DNA from 2 places in the Stenotrophomonas sp. YJH_SMC_133 genome. Region 2 is predicted to be linked to the other one. Evidence: predicted binding sites of a transcription regulator. Region 2 holds the regulator's gene; the other holds the start of a gene.

Region 1 (10,899 bases), on a different contig from region 2:
CAGGTAGTAGCCCGGTGCCGGACTGAAGCGCAGCAGCAGGGTGTTGCCGTCGCTGGCGATGGCATCGAAGCCGAACGCCTGCTCCGACGGCAGCGGCAGCGCCTGGCTGTTGCTGGCCGCACCCGGCAGGCGCAGGCCGCCGCTGTTGCCGGCACCGGCCAGTGGGTTGTTGAACGGACTGGCCGCACCGGCGCGCGCGGCAGGGGCCGCGGCCTGTGCACCGCTGCCGGGCAGGGTGACCTGCACCACGCGCTTCTGCGGCGGGTAACAGACACCGGCATCTGCGCAGCCCTGGTAACGCACTTCCAGGCTGATGGTGCTGGCGGCCTCGGTCGGCGTGCCGGGCAGGGTGGCCTGCAGGCGCTCGCGATAGGTTTCGACCTCGCCGAAGAAATCGTCGTGGTGCTTGTCGCCCTTGGGCATCTGCAGCGCGCCGGCATTGAAGGCCGGGTCGGCCCTGACGCTGGTGCGGTGGCGATACAGGTAATAGCCGGGCGCGATCTTGAACTGCAGCTGCACCTGGCCCCGTTCGGGGGCACTGGCGGTCAGCGCGAACGCCTGGTCCACCGGCAGCAGATCCTTCTCATCCAGGGCGAAGGCGGGCAGCGAGAGCCACATCAGGGCGCACAGGGCGGCGCCACGCGCAAACAGAGTCTTCAATCAGTGTCCTCCCGGGTCTGTGCCCGGATCCAGTCCAGATACGCCGGCAGGCCGGCCCGGGTTTCGACCGCGATGCACTCCGGGAGTTCATACGGATGCAGTTCGACGATCCGGGCGATTGCGTCATTGACGCGACTCGCGGTGGTCTTCACCAGCAGCTGCAGCTCGGCGTCGGTGGTCACCTCGCCCTGCCAGCGGTAGGTCGACTGCGCGCCATCGAGGCGGGTCACGCACGCGGCCAGGCGCTCGCCAACCAGCGCGTGCGCGATGCGCTCGGCACTGGGCCGGTCCGGGCAGGTGGTCAACAGCAGTAGGACGGGATCGACGGTCGACATGGCCGTCGAGTATAGGGCCGCCGCCGGGTCAGGACCCGGCGGCGGCCGTGGACCGCTGCGTTGCGCGGTCAGTTGGCCAGCTGGCAGGTGGCCGGCTTGGCCGAGGTGAACAGGCCAGGGGTCGCCCACTCGGGGTGGTCGATGAACGGGTTGCGGTTGCCCTGGAAGCTGTAGATCACGTCATTGCGCGCACGCTCGGCATCATCCGGCGGGTCGGACAGGTGCCAGTCGATCAGCGTCGACAGCAGGCCCATGTAGGCCGGCGAGCTGCTGGTCTTGACGATCCTGCTGCGGTCGTCGGTCAGCTCCAGGTCCGGCTCGGACTGGCCAGTGGCTGCATCCTTGCCGCCCTCGTAGCGGATCGCCATGTACATCACCGCACGCGCCATGTCGCCCTTGCGCTTGCCCCACACCTCGAACGTGCCGGTGTTGCCGTCCGGCGTGCGCACCCAGTTGGAGTTGCCCGGATAGCCACCACTGCCGCCACCCTGGCCGTTGTTGGCCTCGGTGGCGCGCTCGCCGCAGCTGGCGTCGCACTTGCCGAACGGCTTGTTGCCACGGTCGGCGTTCCACTGTGCATCGGTCAGGTACAGCATGTGGGTGTCGGTATACGGCGCGTACGGCAGGCCCTTGTCACCCGTAGTGGTGGCAAAACCCAGCGAGTTCGGCCAGGTGTGCTCGCGGTTGTACTTCAGGCCACTGCCGCTGCCGGCGCGATCGGTCACCTTGGCGTAGCTGCGGTTGCGATACGCGTCGAGGATGCGGTTCGGGTTGTTCGGGTCCTCGTCGGCGATCTCCAGGATGGTCCAGGTACTGGTGCCCGAGCCGCTGTACGGGTAGGCGGTGTGGCCCTTGATTGTCGCGTGCAGCGAGCAGCGCAGCTGGCTCGGGCTGCTGGTGTTGACCTTGGAGTAGTAGCCGGCCGGCACACCCGGGTTGCCCGGGTCCGGATTGCCGCCGGTGCTGGCCACGGTGAAGGCGATGCGGCTGTCGGCCGCCGGGTGTGCGCCCTGCAGGTCGGTGATGCGCGCGGCGCGGATGTCGAAGCGGCAGGCTTCACCGGCCACCAGCGCGGTGTTGGTGGACAGCTTCACGCTGCGTCCGCTGGCCGGGAAGGTCAGCGGCACGCTGCCGGAGGTACCGCAGCTCAGCGCGAACGCGCCGCTGGCCAAGTTCACCGTCTCGCTGAACACCACTTCCAGATCGGCGGCGGCCGGGAAGGTGCTGCTGCCCTGCGCCGGGGTGGTGGTGGACACCGACGGCGGCGTGTTCGGGCCCGGGGTGCCGCCGCCACTGAAGGTCTGGCCGTTGTTGCAGCTGCCGAAGGTCTGCCTGGCCGACTCGGCCCAGGTGAAGTGGGCGTACTGGCTGCCGCTGCCGGTCAGCTGCAGCGAGGTGCCGGGAGCCGTGCTGTTGGTCTCGGCCACCGGAATGTTCTGGCTGGTCATGCCGGCGGCAGGGCCACCGGAGGCGGTGATGGCGCCCTCGTAGCTGAGGAACTGGACCACCTTGCCGCTGGCGTCGACCAGGGCGACGCCGTCGTTCGGGCCGTTCTGGATGCCGTTGGTCGGGTAGTTGACCACGGCGATGCTGGCGCTGCCGCAACCGGCGGCGGTGCCGGCCGGGACCGGGTTGTTGGCGTAGACCGTGGCGGCCGAAGGATTGCTGCCGTTGTAGAGGTAGAGGCGGTAGCCGGACAGGTCTTCACCTGCGGTAGCGACCACTTCGATGGCTTCGCCGACGTCACCGGCGGCGGTGCTGTCGTCGTAGTGCAGTTCGTTGATGAAGACCTCGGCCTGGGCCGGCGCCGCGGCCAGTGCCAGCAGGCAGGCGGCGGCAAGCGGGGACAGCAATCGCATCGACTACTCCTTGTGATTGGGAATGCCTGACCGAGCCTAAGGCCGATCCAGTGACACTTTGTCGTAAATGAACGTCAGATATCTGACAGTGCGACGCTTGTCACCGAAATTGTCCAGGACCGACGCCTTGGCCGAGGCGCGCGGGTGGAAAAATTTTTTTCATTCCGCCCTTGAAAGGGGGCGGCGGGGCTCCATCTCTGCCCTGCTCCCGACGTTGTCGGGTTTCTTCACGTGCGGTTCTGGCACTCGCCTGGGGTGAGTGCTAACATCGCCGGACTTTTTTAGACCAATCAATCACTTAAGAGGTCTCCTATGAGCATCAAGCCGCTGCACGACCGCGTTGTGGTCAAGCCGATCGAAGCCGACGAAATCTCCGCCGGTGGCATCGTCATCCCCGACTCGGCCAAGGAAAAGTCCACCAAGGGTGAGGTCGTGGCCGTCGGCCCGGGCAAGCCGCTGGACAACGGCAACGTGCGCGCGCCGTCGCTGAAGGTCGGCGACAAGGTCATCTATGGCCAGTACGCCGGCAGCTCGTACAAGAGCGAAGGCGTCGAATACAAGGTCCTGCGCGAAGACGACGTGCTCGCCGTCATCGGCTGAGCCTCGGCGCGACCTGTTTCAACCTGATCCCAAACTCCCAGCCGCCGGGCATCGTCCGGCGCTACCAATGAGGTAAATGCAATGGCTGCCAAGGATATTCGTTTCGGTGAAGACGCCCGTTCGCGCATGGTGCGCGGCGTCAACGTTCTCGCCAATGCCGTCAAGGCCACCCTGGGCCCGAAGGGCCGCAACGTCGTGCTGGAAAAGAGCTTCGGCGCCCCGACCATCACCAAGGACGGCGTCTCCGTCGCCAAGGAAATCGAACTGGCTGACAAGTTCGAGAACATGGGCGCGCAGATGGTGAAGGAAGTTGCTTCGCGCACCAACGACGATGCCGGCGACGGCACCACCACCGCCACCGTGCTGGCCCAGGCCCTGATCCGCGAAGGCGCCAAGGCCGTTGCCGCCGGCATGAACCCGATGGACCTCAAGCGCGGTATCGACAAGGCCGTTTCGGCCGCCGTCGCCGAGCTGAAGAACATCTCCAAGCCGACCGCCGACGACAAGGCGATCGCCCAGGTCGGTACCATCTCGGCCAACTCGGACGAGTCGATCGGCCAGATCATCGCTGACGCGATGAAGGAAGTCGGCAAGGAAGGCGTCATCACCGTTGAAGAAGGCTCGGGCCTGGACAACGAGCTGGACGTGGTCAAGGGCATGCAGTTCGACCGCGGCTACCTGTCGCCGTACTTCATCAACAACCAGCAGTCGCAGACCGCTGACCTGGATGACCCGTTCATCCTGCTGCACGACAAGAAGATCTCCAACGTCCGTGACCTGCTGCCGGTGCTGGAAGGCGTCGCCAAGGCCGGCAAGCCGCTGCTGATCGTGGCCGAGGAAGTTGAAGGCGAAGCGCTGGCCACCCTGGTCGTCAACACCATCCGTGGCATCGTCAAGGTCGTGGCCGTCAAGGCTCCGGGCTTCGGCGACCGTCGCAAGGCGATGCTGGAAGACATGGCCGTGCTGACCGGCGGCACCGTGATCTCCGAAGAAGTCGGCCTGTCGCTGGAGAAGGCCACCATCAAGGACCTGGGCCGCGCCAAGAAGGTGCAGGTCTCCAAGGAGAACACCACCATCATCGACGGCGTCGGCGACAAGGCCAACGTTGATGCACGCGTGGCGCAGATCAAGACCCAGATCCAGGACACCTCCTCGGATTACGACCGCGAGAAGCTGCAGGAACGCGTGGCCAAGCTGGCCGGCGGTGTTGCCGTGATCAAGGTCGGCGCCTCGACCGAAATCGAAATGAAGGAAAAGAAGGATCGCGTCGACGACGCCCTGCACGCCACCCGTGCGGCCGTTGAAGAAGGCGTGGTTCCGGGCGGCGGCGTTGCCCTGGTCCGCGCGATCACCGCGCTGGCCGGCCTGAAGGGCGCCAACGAAGACCAGAACCACGGCATCCAGATCGCCCTGCGTGCGATGGAAGCCCCGCTGCGCGAGATCGTTGCCAACGCCGGTGACGAGCCGTCGGTCATCATCAACAAGGTCAAGGAAGGCACCGGCAGCTTCGGCTATAACGCCGCCACCGGCGAGTTCGGCGACATGCTGCAGTTCGGCATCCTGGACCCGACCAAGGTGACCCGTTCGGCGCTGCAGAACGCGGCCTCGATCGCTGGCCTGATGATCACCACCGAAGCCATGGTTGCCGAAGCTCCGAAGAAGGACGAGCCGGCCATGGGCGGCGCCGGTGGCATGGGCGGCATGGGTGGCATGGGCGGCATGGACTTCTAAGGTCCACGCCCGCGTCGGACGTTGCCGGCCCTGGCCGGCGCGTCTCCCCGATGCAAGGAAAAACCCCGCCGCGAGGCGGGGTTTTTTTGTTGCCCGGTTGCCGCCATGGCGCCGCGTCGCTACGCTCGCAGACCATGCCTACCTCGTTCATCGTCGTCGACGACTTCCTTTCTCCAGCCGATGCACACGGCCTGCGCCAGGCCGGCCTGGGCCTGACCTACCCGGCGCAGGAGGGGGCATTCCCCGGGCGTAATTCGCTCGAACGGCTGGAGCTGGACGGCCTGTCCGAGGCCGCGTCGCGGTTGGTCAACGAGCCGCTGCGGCCGGTCAATCCGTTGCAGTCGCACGGCAAGTTCCGGCTGACCCTGGCCAGCGATGTGGGTCGCGCCAAGGTGCACACCGACCATTCGCACTGGTCCGGCATCCTCTACCTCAGCGCCCCGGAGCACTGCGAAGGGGGTACCGAGTTCTTCCGCCATCGCCGCACCAACACCGAGCGCATGGCGCTGAACGCCCACGAGCTGGCTGCGCTGGGCTACGCCAACGGCGGCGACATGCATCGGGACATCATCGAGCGCGACAGCGTCGACGACAGCCAGTGGGAAATGACCATGCGCATCCCGATGCGCTTCAACCGTCTGGTGCTGCTGCGCCCGTGGTTCTGGCATACCGCCGGCCCGGCCTTCGGCGACCGGCCGGAGAATGGGCGGCTGGTCTACCTGATGTTCTTCGAGCAGGCGCGTTGAAGGGAGGTCATCCACGCATGGCGTGGATCTACTTCACGAATGCCTTCGCTGCGCCGTACTCCCACTGCCACGGTACGCCGATGTCGCCGAGCACGAAGGCCACCAGCGCCGGGAAGGTCGCCTCGGCGCGCACATCGTTGCCCAGGATCACCACGCAGCGCTGCTGCTGCTCGACGCACACCAGCGTATTACCGACCGCATCATCGTGGCCGCCCTTGTAGAAGCCCGCGCCTTGCGGGCCACGGAACGTCACCACTCCCAGGCCGGCCGCCAGGTCCTTGCGCTGCAGCGCCTTCGGCAGCTCCGGCTGCAGGGTGGGGAACTGGCTGGCGGTGGTGATCGGCAGCTGCGGCCGCACCAGCTCCTTGCGCATCGTCGCTGACAGCCCATCGCCGCGCACGTAGCCGGCGGCGAAACGGGCCATGTCGGCGATGGTGGTATCCATCGAACCGGCCGCGCGCACGCGGCTGCGCTCATCGTGCGGCTCGGCGGTGCCCTCCATGGTCCAGCCGTCGGCCAGGTTGGTGGCGAAGTCCCCGCGCCACATCATGCTGGTGCGGGTCATGCCGAAGCGGTCGAATACCCGCTGCTGCATCAACGCACCCACATCCTCGCCCAGCCGTCCGCGTTCGATCACGAACTGCAGCAGGATCAGCCCTTCGCCGGAATAGCCGTAGCGGCTGCCTGGATCGAAGTGGAACTTCAGCCGGCCGTCCGGTTCAAGAAACCCGAAGTTGGCAAAGCCACTGGCATGGTTGAGCAGCAGGCGAGGGGTGAGCTGGCGCCAGCGCGCATCATCGGCCAGCACGCGGTAGTCGGCGTACTTCTTCGTTTCGGGCGGATAATCCGGCAACGGCTTGTCCAGCGCTGTGGCGATGCTGGCATCCAGATCGATCCTGCGGTCCTGCGCCAGCTGCGCGACCAGATGGCCGAATGCCATCTTGGTCAGCGAGGCGGCGTACATCACCGTATCGGTGCGCAGTGGTTCGCCTGCGGTATTGCGCTCGCCGTAGGCGGCGACGTGCACCACCTTGCCGCCGTCGATCACCGCCAGTGCCATGCCGCGCGCCTGTGCGGCCTGCATCAACCGCTGCGCTTCGGCGTCGATGCGGGCCGGCGAGGGTACCGGGGGAGGTGCAGCCAGCACGGCCAGCGGGAACAGCGTCAGCAACATCAGGGCAGCACGGCACATGCGTGGAACTCCTGGTGGGGCGCACGGCGATGCTACGCCAGGCTGCCGCTGGCGTCATTGCCGGATGTCAGCTGGCCTGCGGCCGGCGCAGGCAGATCCGGGACGCGCCGGCACCAATGTCCACCTGGCCGCCGCGCATTGCATCCGCACCAAGGATCAGCGCCGGCCGGCCCTCCAGGCCGATCGCCTTGAACACTGGCAGTTCGCTGATGCGGACCTCCATCGAGGGGTGCTGCCAGCCGTTGCCGGCCATGCCGGGCAGGGTGTACAGCCAGGTTGCCTGCTTTCCGCCGCCCAGGCCTTCGGTGCCCTTTTCACGCACCCGCACCCGTGCGTCGCTGCCGTCGGTGCGCAGCCCCAGTGCGCGGGCTGCTTCGGCGTTGAGGACGGTCTGCGCGGCACCGGTGTCGACCACGGCGATGGCGTCCACCGAGGGCGCGCCCAGTGCAAGCATGATGAAGCCGAACTGGCGCAGGCCGTCAGTGCGTCCGGGCAGCGCATTGGGCTGGCAACCCGGTCCTTCCAGGTTCAATCCGCCGGGTGTCCACAGCGCCAGTTGATTGCGGCCGAAGTCCCAACGGGTGTCCCAGCGTCCGGTCAGATCGTTGCCGATCAAGCCGTCAATGGCCGGATCATCGTCCTTCGGCAACGACGACAGATCGACCTTCATGGCTTGGGCCTGCAGCTGCCAACTGCCCAGCTGCCAGGACGTTCTGCGTATGCGCTGCAGCCGCGCGGAGGCTGCACTTGCCCCTTGGGCCTGTGATACCTCCGCATCCGCATCTCCCAGACCGTAGCGCCGCACGACGCGGTCATCGACCAGCGTGGCGCCTGCCGCGCTGTCGACCACGAAGCGCAGCGGTTCGGCACGCCCGTCCAGCGACACGGCCACGGCCGGATGACCGCCCTGCATCCACATCGGCAGGATGTGTTCGGGGGAATCGGACGCCAGCGCAGCCAGCGGGGCAGCAAGCAGGACGAATGGGATGAGGCGCAAGGCAGGTCTCCGCAGTGATCATGGGTGACCATTGGCGCGCAGTGGCGTATCGCGGGAATATCGGCGTTGATACCGTCCTGATACAGACCTGCCTGATACTGCCTGCATGACGACTCCCGCCCGTGTCATCGTTGTCGATGACGACGCCAGCATCCGTGATGCCATCGCCGATTGCCTGTTGCTGCATGGCTACCAGGTACGGGTGGCAGCGGACGCGACGGCGCTGGACGTGCTGCTGCAGGTCGATCGCCCGGACGTGATCATCCTCGACTGGATGATGCCCGGTGAGGATGGCCTGTCGGTCTGCCGCCGGCTGCAGGCACGGGCCATTCCGATCCTGATGCTGTCGGCGATGGGCAGCGCACCGGACAGGGTGATCGGCCTGGAGATGGGCGCGGACGACTACCTGGCCAAGCCGTTCGACCCGCGCGAGCTGCTGGCGCGGGTACGCGCGCTGCTGCGCCGGCAGGACAAGCTGCGCGCGCAGGTAGCCAGTGAACTGCGCTTTTCTGGTTGGCGGTTGCTGCCGGAACAACGTCGCCTGCTGGCGCCGGATGGGAACGAGCTGGTGCTCAGCCGTGGTGAATTCAGCCTGTTGCTGGCGCTGGCCGAACGCCCCGGGCGGGTACTGGGGCGCGAGCAGCTGCTGCAGCTGAGCCGTGGCGAGCCGAGTGACAGCGTCGACCGCGCGGTCGACCTGGCCATCAGCCGCCTGCGCCGCAAGCTCGGGCAGGCCTCGCCCGGTGCGGAAGCCCTGGTGCAGACATCGCGTGGCGAAGGCTATCGCTTCCACGCCGAGGTACAGGTGCTGTGAACAGCCGGTGGCCGACCGCGCGTTGGATCACGATGCTGGCCCTGGCCAGCCTGCTGCTGGCGACACTGGTCAGCGTGGCCGTGGTTGGCTGGATGCCTCGGCCCGCGCCGCCACCGATGCGGTTGGACCAGGCCGTGCAGGTGCTGCGGGGGGAGCAGGCCGCGGCACCACTGGGCCTGCATCTGGCGACGCAGGATGCGCCACCAAAGGGCAATGCCAGTGACTGGCTCAGCCAGTTGGCGGCGCTGCAGATGGGTTTGCCGGCGAAGGAGGTGCGCCTGGTCTGGAGCGGACAGGGCAAGGCGCCTGATGTGCAGGTCATCGAAGGCGGCGAGGTGCTCGACGGCACGGCGCGGGTCGGTGTACTGAAGGCGCAGGCCGCGCTGCTGACCGCGATGCAATGGCCGCCGTTTGAACTGGGCGTGCGCCAGGCCGATGGCCGCTGGCGGGTGGTCGGCAGCGATCACAGTGATCTGGCAGCTTGGCGGCGACAGGTGATACTGGCGCTGCTGGGCGGTGCCGTGTTGCTGGCGCCGCTGGCGGCGTGGGCATCGATCCGGCTGGGGCGTCCACTACGACGCTTGGCCGATGCCAGTGCACGCGTGGACCTGCAAGCCGACACGCCCCTGCCGGATGATGGCCCGCGCGAGGTACAGATGCTGGCCGCCGCGATCGGCACCGGTCGAGAGCGCCTGCGTGCGCAGGCCCAGGACATGACCCATATGCTGGCTGCAGTGGCGCACGACCTGCGCACACCATTGACCGGCCTGCGACTGCGCGCCGAGTTCGCGCCCACACCACAGGCGGCCCGGATGGTGGCGGACATCGAGCGCATGGACACGATGATCGAGCAGGTGCTCGATTACGCACGCGGTGAACTGCAGCCGTTGCAGATGCGCCCGCTGGATCTGGCCGCGCTGCTGGAGGAGTGCGTGCAGGCAGCGTTGCTGCGCGGTGTCGAGATCTCCATCCAGGGGCCGGACAGTCTGCCCTGGCACGGCGACGCGCTGCTGCTTCGGCGCGCGTTCGACAACCTTATCGACAATGCCGATCGCTATGCCGGGGCGGTGGAACTGCGACTTGCCGTGGTTGAGCGAGGGGTCCAGCTGGAGGTGATGGATCGGGGCCCAGGTATCGCCGAGGGCGACCGAGTACGCCTGCTGCAACCGTTCCAGCGCAGCGAGCGTTCTCGTAGTCGCACCACCGGTGGAGCGGGACTTGGGCTGGCAGTGGCCGCCAATGTGGCGAGGCGGCACGCGGGCGAACTGCAGCTGCTGCACCGGGAGGGCGGCGGGCTGATTGCGTGCCTGCTGCTGGGAAAGTTCACCTGATATCGGCTGTGGTTTACAGGCAGCGGCTGTTCGGCTGTATGATTAGGCGCCTAACCATATCGCGTGCGTGAGATGATCGAAGCCAAGCACCATGCCCTGATCGAGGAAGCGCAGCGACGCGGTCACGCCAACATCGCGCCGCTGCGCCTGTGTTTCCAGCTGCTCTCGCTGTCCTCGTCGATCGATCGCGACTGCGCCGCGCGGCTGGCACCGCATGGGCTCAGCGAGGGTCGCTTCATCGTGCTGTTCCTGTTGCACGGGGCCGGTGGCGCACTGCCGCCGCATGTGCTGGCCGAGCGCGCCGGCGTGACCCGCGCCACCATCAGCGGCCTGCTCGATGGCCTGCAGCGCGAAGGCCTGCTGCAGCGTCGCAACGATGACGGGGATGGCCGCCGCCTGCAGATCGTGCTGACCGCACCGGGAAAGCGTTTGGCCGAATCGCTGTTCGAGCAGCACACGCAATGGATCGGTGGGCTGTTCAACGGCCTGGATGCTGATGAACAGCAGCAGCTGTCACAGCTGCTGCACAAGGTCTGGCAGCACACGGACGCCGGGCGGGAATCCGCAGCATGAGCACGGCCATTCCTGCGGAACGCCGGCAAGCACTCAACACCGGCCGCGTCCCCGCCACCCA
Region 2 (10,899 bases):
CCTGCTGGAGCAGCGCACCGACGTGGCGGTGCGGGCCGGTCCGCTGAAGAGCTCGAGCCTGGTGGCGCGGCGGCTGGGCGCGACGCGGATGATGATCGTGGCTGCACCGGCCTACGCGCAGCGGCACGGGCTGCCACGCACTGCCGAGGAGCTGCAGTCGCACAACCGGCTGGATATCGGCCATGCGCGCGCGATGCAGGGCTGGCCGTTGCTGCAGGACGGGCGCGAACGCATGCTGCTGCCCAGTGGCAACGCCCGCGCCAGCAACGGCGATGCGCTGCGCCAGCTGGTGCTGGGTGGGTTGGGCATGGCGCGGCTGGCAGCATTCCAGGTGCAGCAGGATATTGCCGCCGGGCGCCTGCTGCCGGTGCTGGAAGAGGCCAACCCCGGTGACCTGGAAGAGGTACACGCGGTGTTCCTGGGGCAGGGCGGCTACCTGCCGCTGCGGGTGCGCGCGTTTCTTGATTTCCTGGTGGAGAACGTCGACCTGACGCAGCCACGGGGGTAGTGCCGGCCGCTGGCCGGCAACCTCACGATCTTCGCCCACCTGTGTTGGGTTGCCGGCCAGCGGCCGGCACTACCGTGCGGAAGCCGGGCCTATGCCCGGCTCGGGCGGCGTTACACCTGCAGCAGCTTGCGCGCGGCGGCGCGCGCTTCCTTGCTCACTTCCACGCCGCCGAGCATGCGTGCCAGCTCTTCCTCGCGCGCCTTGCTGTCCAGCTTTTCCACGGCGCTCTGGGTCATGCCTTCCACCGGGGCCTTGCTGACCCGGTAATGGGCATGGCCCTTGGAGGCAACCTGCGGCAGGTGGGTCACGCACAGCACCTGGCGCTTCTCGCCGAGCGCGCGCAGCTTCTGGCCAACGATGTCAGCCACTGCGCCGCCGATGCCGGAGTCGACTTCGTCGAACACCATGGTCGGTACTGCATCCAGGTCCAGCGCGGCCACTTCGATGGCCAGCGAGATGCGTGACAGTTCGCCGCCGGAGGCCACCTTGCGCAGGGCGCGCGGCGGCTGGCCGGCATTGGCTGCGACCAGGAATTCCACGCGCTCGGCACCCTGCGGGTCGGGCTTGGCGGCGTCCTGCGGTTCCAGCTCGATCAGGAACTGGCCGCCGCCCATGCCCAGCTCGGCGATGATGCCGGTGGTGGTGGCCGACAGCTCGGCAGCAGCGCTGCGACGGCTGGCGGTCAGCACTTCGGCCTGTGCGCGCCAGACGGCGGCGGCCTTGTCGATCTCGCCGGCCAGGCGCTGCAGGCGTTCGTCGGCGCCGCGCAGCTGTTCCACTTCGGCGTGCATGCGCTCGCGCTGCGCACCCAGCTCGTCCATCGGCACGCGGTGCTTGCGGGCCAGGTCGTGCAGACGGCCGAGGCGGCGCTCGTTCTCCTCGAACTGTTCGGGGTCGGCGTCGAGGTCGTCATGCACCCGGTCCAGCAGCGACAGGGCTTCGTGCAGCTGAATCGAAGCGTTCTCGATCAGGCCATCCACCTCGCCCAGGCGCGGGTCGTGCTCGATCAGGCGCGACAGCTCGTGGCGCACCTGCTGCAGCAGGTCCAGCGCGGAGCTGCCGTCGTCGCCGTTGAGCTGGTTGCTGGCGGCCTGGCAGGCGCTCAGCAGGGCGCTGGCATGGGCCTGGCGGCGGTGGCTGGCGCCGAGTGCGGCAATCGACTCCGGCTCCAGGTCTTCACGGTCCAGCTCGCGCAGCTGGTGCTCCAGGAAGCCGATCCGGTCACTGACGTCGCCCTGTTGCGACAGCGCCAGCGATTCATCGACCAATGCCTGCCAGGCCGCGGCGGCGCGTCGCACCTGGCGGCGTTCGTTCTCGTTGCGCGCATAGGCGTCGAGCAGGGCCAGCTGCGACGGGCGCGTCAGCAGGGCCTGCTGTTCGTGCTGTCCGTGGATCTCCACCAGCAGCGAGGCCAGGTCGCCCAGCTGCGCCAGGGTCACCGGGCGGCCGTTGATCCAGGCCCGCGAACCGCCATCGGCGCGGATGACCCGGCGCAGCTGGCACTGCTCCTCGTCGTCCAGCTCGTTGTCGGCCAGCCACTGGCGTGCAGCCTGCAGCTGCTCCAGCGCAAACTCGGCCGAAAGCTCGGCGCGCGCGGCGCCGTGGCGGACCACGCCGCTGTCGGCGCGCAGGCCGGACAGGAAGCCCAGCGCGTCGACCATCAGCGACTTGCCGGCGCCGGTCTCGCCTGAAACCACGGTCATGCCTGGCCCGAACTCCAGTTCGGTGGCGCGGACGACGGCGAAATCCTTGATCGAAAGATGTCTGAGCATGGGTAAGGGGGTATCAGCAGCCGCGCAACGCTAGCACGCGGGCGAGGGAGGTCCAATGACTTGCCAAGGTGATGCGCCGCCATTATCTAGTGTCCGTGTCTCACAGGTTGATTCCATGCACGGTTCTCCCGACCAGCTTGCCCCGCGTGCGCGCCATCTGCTGCGCACGCTGATCGCGCGTTACATCCAGGACGGCGAGCCGGTCGGCTCGCAGACGCTGGCGCGCGTGGCCGGGCTGGAGGTCAGTCCGGCCACCATCCGCAACATCCTGGGTGACCTGGAAGACCTGGGGCTGCTGGCCTCGCCGCACACCTCCGCCGGGCGGGTCCCGACCGCACATGGCTACCGGGTCTTCGTCGACAGCCTGCTGCAGATGCAGCCGCCGGGCGAAGGCGAGCTGGCCCGGTTGCGCCAGGAACTGGCTGGCGGCGGCAGCACCCAGGCCCTGCTCGGCAGCGCCTCGGAGCTGCTGTCGGCGATGAGCCACTTCGTCGGCGTGGTCAGCGCGCCGCGACGCGAGCAGTTCGCCTTCCGCCAGATCGACTTCGTGGCGCTGGACGGGCGCCGGGTGCTGGCGATCCTGGTGTTTGCCGACAACGAGGTGCAGAACCGCGTCATCGAGACCCGGCAGGAGTTCGCGCCGGGCCAGCTGGAGCAGGTGGCCAACTATCTCAATGCCCATTTCGCCGGCCTGCCGATGGCCGAGATCCGCACCCGACTGCTGCTGGAACTGCGCGATGCCCGCTCCGAGCTGGAACAGCTGCTGGCGCACAGCATCGAGCTGGCCGAGCAGGCCCTGCAGCCGGCGGCCGACGACATGCTGGTGGCCGGCCAGACCCGCCTGATGGGGGTGCAGGACCTGTCCGACCTGGAGCGCCTGCGCGAGCTGTTCGAGCTGTTCTCCAGCAAGCGGGAGATCCTGCAGCTGCTGGAGCGGACCATCCAGGCGCCCGGCGTGCGCATCTTCATCGGCGAGGAGACCGGGATGATGCCGCTGCAGGGCGTCTCGCTGGTCACTGCCCCTTACACGGCCAATGGCCAGGTGCTGGGCGTGCTGGGGGTGATCGGCCCCAAGCGGATGGCCTACGACCGCGTGATCCCGCTGGTGCAGGCTACCGCCGATGTACTGGGCGCGGCGTTTTCGCCAGCCGGCCGGCCGCCGGGAACATCCGACGCTTGAAACGCAGCATCCCGCCCACACTAGGGTGGGTGGAGGCGGAGATTGACCGCCAGGGACCCAGACATGAACCACGAACAGCCAGATATCGAATCCCAGCAGAGTGCCGCCGATGCGGCCGCCACCGCCGGCGTCAACGACGAAGTCGAGCGCCTGCGCGCCGAAATCGAACAGGTCAAGGCCGATGCCCTGCGTGAGCGCGCCGACCTGGAGAACCAGCGCAAGCGCGTTGCCCGTGACATCGAACAGGCCCGCAAGTTCGCCAACGAGAAGCTGCTGGGCGATCTGCTCCCCGTGTTCGACAGCCTGGATGCCGGCCTGAAGGCCGCCGGCGACGACCCGCACCCGCTGCGCGAAGGCCTGGAGCTGACCTACAAGCAGCTGCTGAAGGTGGCCGCCGACAACGGACTGGTCCTGCTGGACCCGATCGGCCAGGCGTTCAACCCGGAACACCACCAGGCCATCAGCCAGGTGCCGACGCCGGGCGCCGCCCCGGGCAGCGTGGTGACCGTGTTCCAGAAGGGCTACCTGCTCAACGAGCGCCTGCTGCGGCCGGCGCTGGTGGTGGTGGCCGCCGATTGATGGACCAGGCCGGGCTTTGCCCGGTCCCGGTTGTGCCAGGCCATGCCTGGCAAGGTTTTCCAGGCGCTGAACACAGCGTTCGGGAGATGGCTTGAATGTTCCACGAGCCTCCCCCACATCGTATTCATCCACCGGCCGAACGGCCGGACTGACACCAACAAGCATCCTCAGGAGTCTCCCCCATGGGCAAGATCATTGGTATCGACCTCGGCACCACCAACTCGTGCGTGGCGATCATGGACGGCGGCAAGGCCCGCGTCATCGAGAATTCGGAAGGCGATCGCACCACCCCGTCGATCGTCGCCTACACCAAGGACGGCGAAGTCCTGGTCGGTGCCTCGGCCAAGCGCCAGGCCGTGACCAACCCGAAGAACACCTTCTACGCGGTGAAGCGCCTGATCGGCCGCAAGTTCACCGACGCCGAAGTGCAGAAGGACATCGCGCACGTCCCGTACAGCATCCTGGCCCATGACAATGGCGACGCCTGGGTGGCCACCAGCGACGGCAAGAAGATGGCCCCGCAGGAAATCTCGGCCAAGGTGCTGGAAAAGATGAAGAAGACCGCCGAGGACTTCCTCGGTGAGAAGGTCACCGAAGCGGTCATCACCGTGCCGGCCTACTTCAACGACAGCCAGCGCCAGGCAACCAAGGACGCCGGCCGCATCGCCGGCCTGGACGTCAAGCGCATCATCAACGAGCCGACCGCGGCCGCGCTGGCCTATGGCCTGGACAAGGGCGACAACAAGGATCGCAAGATCGTGGTGTACGACCTGGGCGGCGGCACCTTCGACGTCTCGGTGATCGAGATCGCCAACGTCGACGGTGAAAAGCAGTTCGAAGTGCTGGCCACCAACGGCGACACCTTCCTGGGTGGCGAAGACTTCGACAACCGCGTCATCGAGTACCTGGTTGAAGAGTTCAACAAGGACCAGGGCATCGACCTGCGCAAGGATCCGCTGGCCCTGCAGCGCCTGAAGGACGCTGCCGAGCGCGCCAAGATCGAGCTGTCCAGCGCCCAGCAGACCGAAGTGAACCTGCCGTACGTCACCGCTGACGCGTCGGGTCCGAAGCACCTGAACATCAAGCTGACCCGCGCCAAGCTGGAAGCACTGGTGGATGACCTGATCAAGAAGTCGATCGAGCCGTGCCGCGTCGCCCTGAACGATGCCGGCCTGCGTTCGAGCGACATCAGCGAAGTGATCCTGGTCGGCGGCCAGACCCGCATGCCGAAGGTGCAGCAGGCGGTGACCGAGTTCTTCGGCAAGGAACCGCGCAAGGACGTCAACCCGGACGAAGCCGTGGCACTGGGTGCGGCGATCCAGGGTGGCGTGCTCGGCGGCGACGTCAAGGACGTGCTGCTGCTGGACGTGACCCCGCTGTCGCTGGGCATCGAGACCATGGGCGGCGTGTTCACCAAGATCATCGAGAAGAACACCACCATCCCGACCAAGGCCTCGCAGGTGTTCTCCACCGCCGAGGACAACCAGTCGGCCGTGACCGTGCACGTGCTGCAGGGTGAGCGCGAACAGGCCCGCTTCAACAAGTCGCTGGCCAAGTTCGACCTGTCCGGCATCGAGCCGGCCCCGCGTGGCCTGCCGCAGGTGGAAGTGTCCTTCGACATCGACGCCAACGGCATCCTGCACGTGTCGGCCAAGGACAAGAAGACCAACAAGGAACAGAAGGTCGAGATCAAGGCCGGTTCGGGCCTGTCCGAGGAAGAGATCGCGCGCATGGTCGCCGACGCGGAAGCCAACCGCGAAGAAGACAAGAAGTTCCAGGAACTGGTGCAGGCCCGCAACCAGGCCGACGCCCTGATCCACGGTACCCGCAGCGCCATCACCGAGCACGGCAGCAAGGTCGGCGGCGATGTCATCGGCAAGGTCGAGGCGGCCCTGGCCGACCTGGAAACCGCGATGAAGGGTGACGACAAGGCACAGATCGAAGCCAAGTCGAAGGCACTGGAAGAAGCTGGCCAGTCGCTGTTCGCCGCTGCTTCGGCCGACCAGGGCGGTGCCCCGGGTGCCGACGCCGGCAATGCCGGCAAGGCGCAGGACGACGTGGTCGACGCCGAGTTCACCGAAGTCAAGGACGACAAGAAGTCCTGATCCGGACCGACACGGGACGCTGGCCACCAGCGTCCCGTTGTCGCATCAGGGTCCTGACCGCCCACCGGCGTGTCGGGGCGCCCGACGCAAGAGCGGACCTGGTTCCGCTCTTCCGCTTTGACGAATCCCGACTTTCCGGAACCAGATCCACGATATGAGCAAGCGCGATTATTACGAAGTGCTGGGCGTTGCCCGCACCGCCACCGACGACGAGCTGAAGAAGGCGTACCGTCGCTGCGCGATGAAGTTCCACCCGGACCGCAACCCGGGTGATGCGGCGGCCGAAGCCTCCTTCAAGGAGTGCAAGGAAGCCTACGAAGTGCTGTCCGACGGCAACAAGCGCCGCATGTACGACAGCCATGGCCACGCGGCGTTCGAGCACGGCATGGGCGGCGGCGGCCCGGGCGGCCCGGACATGAACGATATCTTCGGCGATATCTTCGGCAACATCTTTGGCGGCGGTGGCGGTGGTCCGCGCCAGGCGCGTCGCGGCGCCGATATCGGCTACGTGATGGAGCTGGACCTGGAAGAAGCCGTGCGCGGCGTCGAGCGCCGCATCGAGATTCCGACCCTGGCCGAGTGCGGCGACTGCGATGGCAGTGGCTCGGAAGACGGCAAGGTCGAAACCTGCAATGTGTGCCATGGCCGCGGCCAGGTGCGCATCCAGCGCGGCATCTTCGCCATGCAGCAGGCCTGCCACAACTGCGGCGGCCGTGGCCAGATCATCGCCAAGCCCTGCAAGACCTGCCACGGCAACGGCCGTGTCGAGGAAGACAAGGTGCTGTCGGTGAAGGTGCCGGCCGGCGTCGATACCGGCGACCGCATCCGCCTGCAGGGCGAGGGCGAAGCCGGTCCGGCCGGTACGCCACCGGGCGACCTGTACGTGGAAGTGCGCGTGCGCGAGCATGCGATCTTCCAGCGCGATGGCGACGACCTGCACTGCGAAGTGCCGATCCGCATCTCGCAGGCGGCACTGGGTGACACCGTGCGCGTGGCCACCCTCGGCGGCGAAGCGGAGATCCGCATTCCGGCCGAGACCCAGACCGGCAAGCTGTTCCGCCTGCGCGGCAAGGGCGTGCGTTCGGTGCGCAGCCGCAGCGAGGGCGACCTGTACTGCCGCGTGGTGGTGGAGACTCCGGTCAACCTCACCCCTGAGCAGCGCAAGCTGCTGGAACAGTTCGAAGCCACCTTCGTCGGCGAGGAAGCACGCAAGCATTCGCCGAAGTCGGCCACCTTCATGGATGGCGTGAAGGGCTTCTGGGACCGGATGACGTCCTGAGTTTTCAACGCAAGTGTTGAACGGTAGCGCCGGGCCATGCCCGGCGTTTTCGTTTGCGATCAGCGGAAAAACGCCGCCGGCGTCTGCCCCAGCTGGCGCTTGAACATGCTGGTGAACGCGCTGGGGCTGTCGTAGCCCATCGCCAGCGCGACATCGATGACCTTGTCGCCGACCGCCAGCCGCTCCAATGCGGCCAGCAGTCGCGCCTGCTGTCGCCACTGCCCGAAGGTCATGCCCAGCTCGTGGGCGAAGTGGCGCTGGATGGTTTTCACGTCCACTTCCAGCGCCTGTGCCCAGTCCTGCAGCGTCGCGTCATCGCCGGGGTGCTTCTGGATGTGCTGGCAGATCCGCTGCAGGCGCGGGTCGGTGGGCGCCGGCAGGTGCAGCGGCAGCACGTCCATGCGGTGCAGCTCGTCCAGCAGCAGGCGCACCACGCGGCCATCGCGGCTGTCTTCGATGTGCTCGCCCTTGATCAGGGTGGCTGCCTGCAGCAGTTCGCGCAGCAGCGGTGCCACCTGTACCGCGAACGGTTCGGCCGGCAACTGCGGGGCGAACGACGGATCGATGTACAGGCTGCGCATGTGCACGGCGGCAATGCAGTCCACCGCGTGCACCATGCCCGCCGGCATCCAGATTGCACGGGTGGAGGGCACGACCCAGCGACCGACTTCCGAGCGCACCACCATCAGCCCCGAGATGGCATAGACCAGCTGGTGGCGTTGGTGCTTGTGGCCTGCGATGTGGGTGCCTGCCGGGTACTGGGTAACCCGGTAGGTGACCGGGCGATGCACTGGCACATCACGCCACGGCGCAGCCGGGTCGACATCGCCGGCAATGTCCTTTTTGCGATAGGCCATGACCCGAACGCGGCAGAAGGGAGGGGAGGGCAACCGTAGCATGCGTGACTCGCCCCCAACCTGACTGCGTCCATGTCCGCCTTGGCTTCTCCCGCAACGACCTCACGTCCGGTGGCTCCCGGTGTGCTGGCAGCTATTTCCACCTCGCATGTCGTCAACGACATGATGCAGTCGCTGATCCTGGCCATCTATCCAGTGATCAAGGGCGGCTTCAACCTGAGCTTCACCCAGATCGGCCTGATCACGCTGACCTACCAGCTGACCGCTTCGATCTTCCAGCCACTGGTTGGCGCCGCCACCGACCGTCGCCCGGCGCCGTACTCGCTGCCGATCGGCATGGCCTCGACCCTGTGCGGCATGCTGCTGCTCGGCTTCGCGCCGAACTATGCGGTGGTGCTGATGGCTGCGGCGATGGTCGGCATTGGTTCGGCCATTTTCCATCCGGAAGCATCGCGCATTGCGCGGCTGGCCTCGGGTGGCCGTCATGGCTTCGCGCAGTCGGTGTTCCAGGTGGGTGGCAATTTCGGTACCGCGCTCGGTCCACTGATTGCTGCAGCCGTGATCGTGCCGCATGGCCAGCATGCCGCCTCGTGGTTTGCCGGCGCCGCGCTGATCGGCATTGCGCTGCTGACCTATGTCGGCCGCTGGTACGCGCTGCACTTGGGCACTCCGCGCCCGGCCAGCACCGCCTCGATGGCGCCGCGCCATCCCCCGCGCACCGTGGCCAAGGTGCTGGCGATCCTGCTGGTGCTGATCTTCAGCAAGTACTTCTACATGGCCAGCATCGGCAGCTACTTCACCTTCTACCTGATCCACCACTTCGGCATTCCGGTGGCACAGGCGCAGCTGCATCTGTTCGCATTCCTGGTGGCGTCCGCCGCCGGCGGCTTCCTCGGTGGCCCGCTGGGCGATCGCATCGGCCGCAAGTCGATCATCTGGACCTCGATCCTGGGCGTTGCACCGTTCGCACTGATGCTGCCGCATGCCGATCTGTTCTGGACCACGGTGCTGGCGGTGCTGATCGGTTTCGTGTTGTCGTCGGCGTTCTCGGCGATCGTGGTGTACGCACAGGAAATGATGCCGCACCGCATCGGCATGGTGTCCGGCCTGTTCTTCGGCTTTGCGTTCGGCATGGGTGGACTGGGTGCTGCCGTGCTCGGCCTGCTGGCGGACAAGACCAGCATCGAGTACGTCTACCAGTTGACTGCGTTCCTGCCGCTGCTCGGCATCGTGGCGGCGTGGCTGCCGCCGTCGCGGCCTGCTGTTCACTGAGGGGTGCTTCTTTTTGCAGGGCTGCGCCCTGCACCCGCAGAGGCAACGGCAAAAGCCAAAGCGTGCTATCCGTGGATTGGCGGGGTGGGGTCGGTTGAGGGGGACACTGCAAGTACGTCCATGTAGCTCGGTCGCGCCGTTTTCCGCGATCTGTCGGAACAGCGTTCTGCTTTGGTGGGTGCCGACCGTTGGTCGGCACGGGGTCGGATATCGATATTTGACAGATGTGTCGATCAACGGACGACACCTACCAACAGCCGCAGTTGCCAGTAGAGCCACGCCATGCGTGGACGAATTCATTCGGTATCCGACAGATGTGCCGACCAACGGTCGGCACCCACCAGCAGCTGTCGGCCAACTGTCGAAGGCGGGGCGGTGTCGGCGTGCGGGGTGTCAGCGGCATGGATGCCGCTGCCAAGCCTACAAGGACGTACTTGCGGCGTCCCCGCACGCCGACACCGCCCCGCCATCCCACGGATAGCCCGCTCTGGCTTTTGATGTTGACGTTGATTCTGCAGGCGCAGGGCTGCAAGCCCTGCCGAACCCCCCACCGGGCGTAGAATGCGGCCATGAGCGAATCCCTTGATAACCACCTGGTCCACGGCCGCCGCCAGCGGCCCGACGGCCCGTCGCCGATCGATGTCATCTCGGTCCAGTCGCAACTTGTCTACGGCCACGCCGGCAACAGCGCCGCCGTGCCGCCGATGCGCGCTCTCGGCGTGCGCGTAGCAGAAATTCCGACCGTGTTGCTCAGCAACGCGCCGTTCTACGACACCACGCGCGGTCGCGTGCTGCCCGCCGACTGGTTCGCCGACCTGCTGCTCGGCACCCACGAGCGCGGCCTGCCGCAGCGGGCGAAGATGCTGGTGTCCGGCTACTTCGGCAGCACCTCCAACGGTGCCGCCTTCGCCGACTGGCTGGACGACATCCTGCCGGCCTGCCCGCAGCTGCGTTACTGCCTGGATCCGGTGATTGGTGATACCCATACCGGCCCCTACGTGGAACCGGGCCTGGAAGCGATCTTCGCCGAGCGCCTGCTGCCGCATGCCTGGCTGGTGACCCCGAACGCCTTTGAACTCAATCGCCTCACCGGCATGCCGGCGCTCGCCGAGGCCGATGCCATCGCCGCCGCACGCACGCTGCTGGATCGTGGCCCGCACTGGGTGATCGCGCACAGCGTGGGCGGCACCCCGGGTGAACTGGTGACCCTGGCTGTCGGCCGCGAGGAGACCTGGCGCTGGACCTCGCCCCTGCTGCCGGTGGACGTGGCCGGTACGGGTGATGTGCTGATGTCGCTGGTGGTGTCGTTCCTGCTGCGCGGCGAATCGATGCAGCAGGCGATCTCGC

What was found. Region 2 encodes HrcA, which represses chaperone genes, less so after heat shock. Its sites were predicted from a motif close to TTNGCACTCNNNNNNNNNGAGTGCNAA; they were not measured.
Region 1: a site for HrcA is predicted at 3,094-3,120, ahead of AC5P78_RS03125 (co-chaperone GroES). Genes of this name have one in related genera too.

The regions. Positions count from the first base shown of each region.
Region 1 covers NZ_JCAFTW010000002.1:126,050-136,948, forward strand. Annotated here, with positions in the region: gene AC5P78_RS03110 (protein-disulfide reductase DsbD family protein) at 1-660, opposite strand, end outside; gene cutA (divalent-cation tolerance protein CutA) at 657-995, opposite strand; gene AC5P78_RS03120 (endonuclease) at 1,064-2,854, opposite strand; gene AC5P78_RS03125 (co-chaperone GroES) at 3,167-3,454, shown strand; gene groL (chaperonin GroEL) at 3,536-5,185, shown strand; gene AC5P78_RS03135 (DUF6445 family protein) at 5,320-5,931, shown strand; gene AC5P78_RS03140 (serine hydrolase domain-containing protein) at 5,960-7,123, opposite strand; gene AC5P78_RS03145 (aspartyl protease family protein) at 7,191-8,120, opposite strand; gene AC5P78_RS03150 (response regulator) at 8,227-8,934, shown strand; gene AC5P78_RS03155 (sensor histidine kinase) at 8,967-10,265, shown strand; gene AC5P78_RS03160 (MarR family winged helix-turn-helix transcriptional regulator) at 10,338-10,838, shown strand; gene AC5P78_RS03165 (DNA alkylation repair protein) at 10,835-10,899, shown strand, end outside.
Region 2 covers NZ_JCAFTW010000012.1:27,601-38,499, reverse strand. Annotated here, with positions in the region: gene AC5P78_RS16990 (LysR family transcriptional regulator) at 1-508, shown strand, start outside; gene recN (DNA repair protein RecN) at 619-2,280, opposite strand; gene hrcA (heat-inducible transcriptional repressor HrcA) at 2,396-3,460, shown strand; gene grpE (nucleotide exchange factor GrpE) at 3,524-4,039, shown strand; gene dnaK (molecular chaperone DnaK) at 4,222-6,144, shown strand; gene dnaJ (molecular chaperone DnaJ) at 6,299-7,423, shown strand; gene AC5P78_RS16960 (AraC family transcriptional regulator) at 7,483-8,280, opposite strand; gene AC5P78_RS16955 (MFS transporter) at 8,353-9,552, shown strand; gene pdxY (pyridoxal kinase) at 10,122-10,899, shown strand, end outside.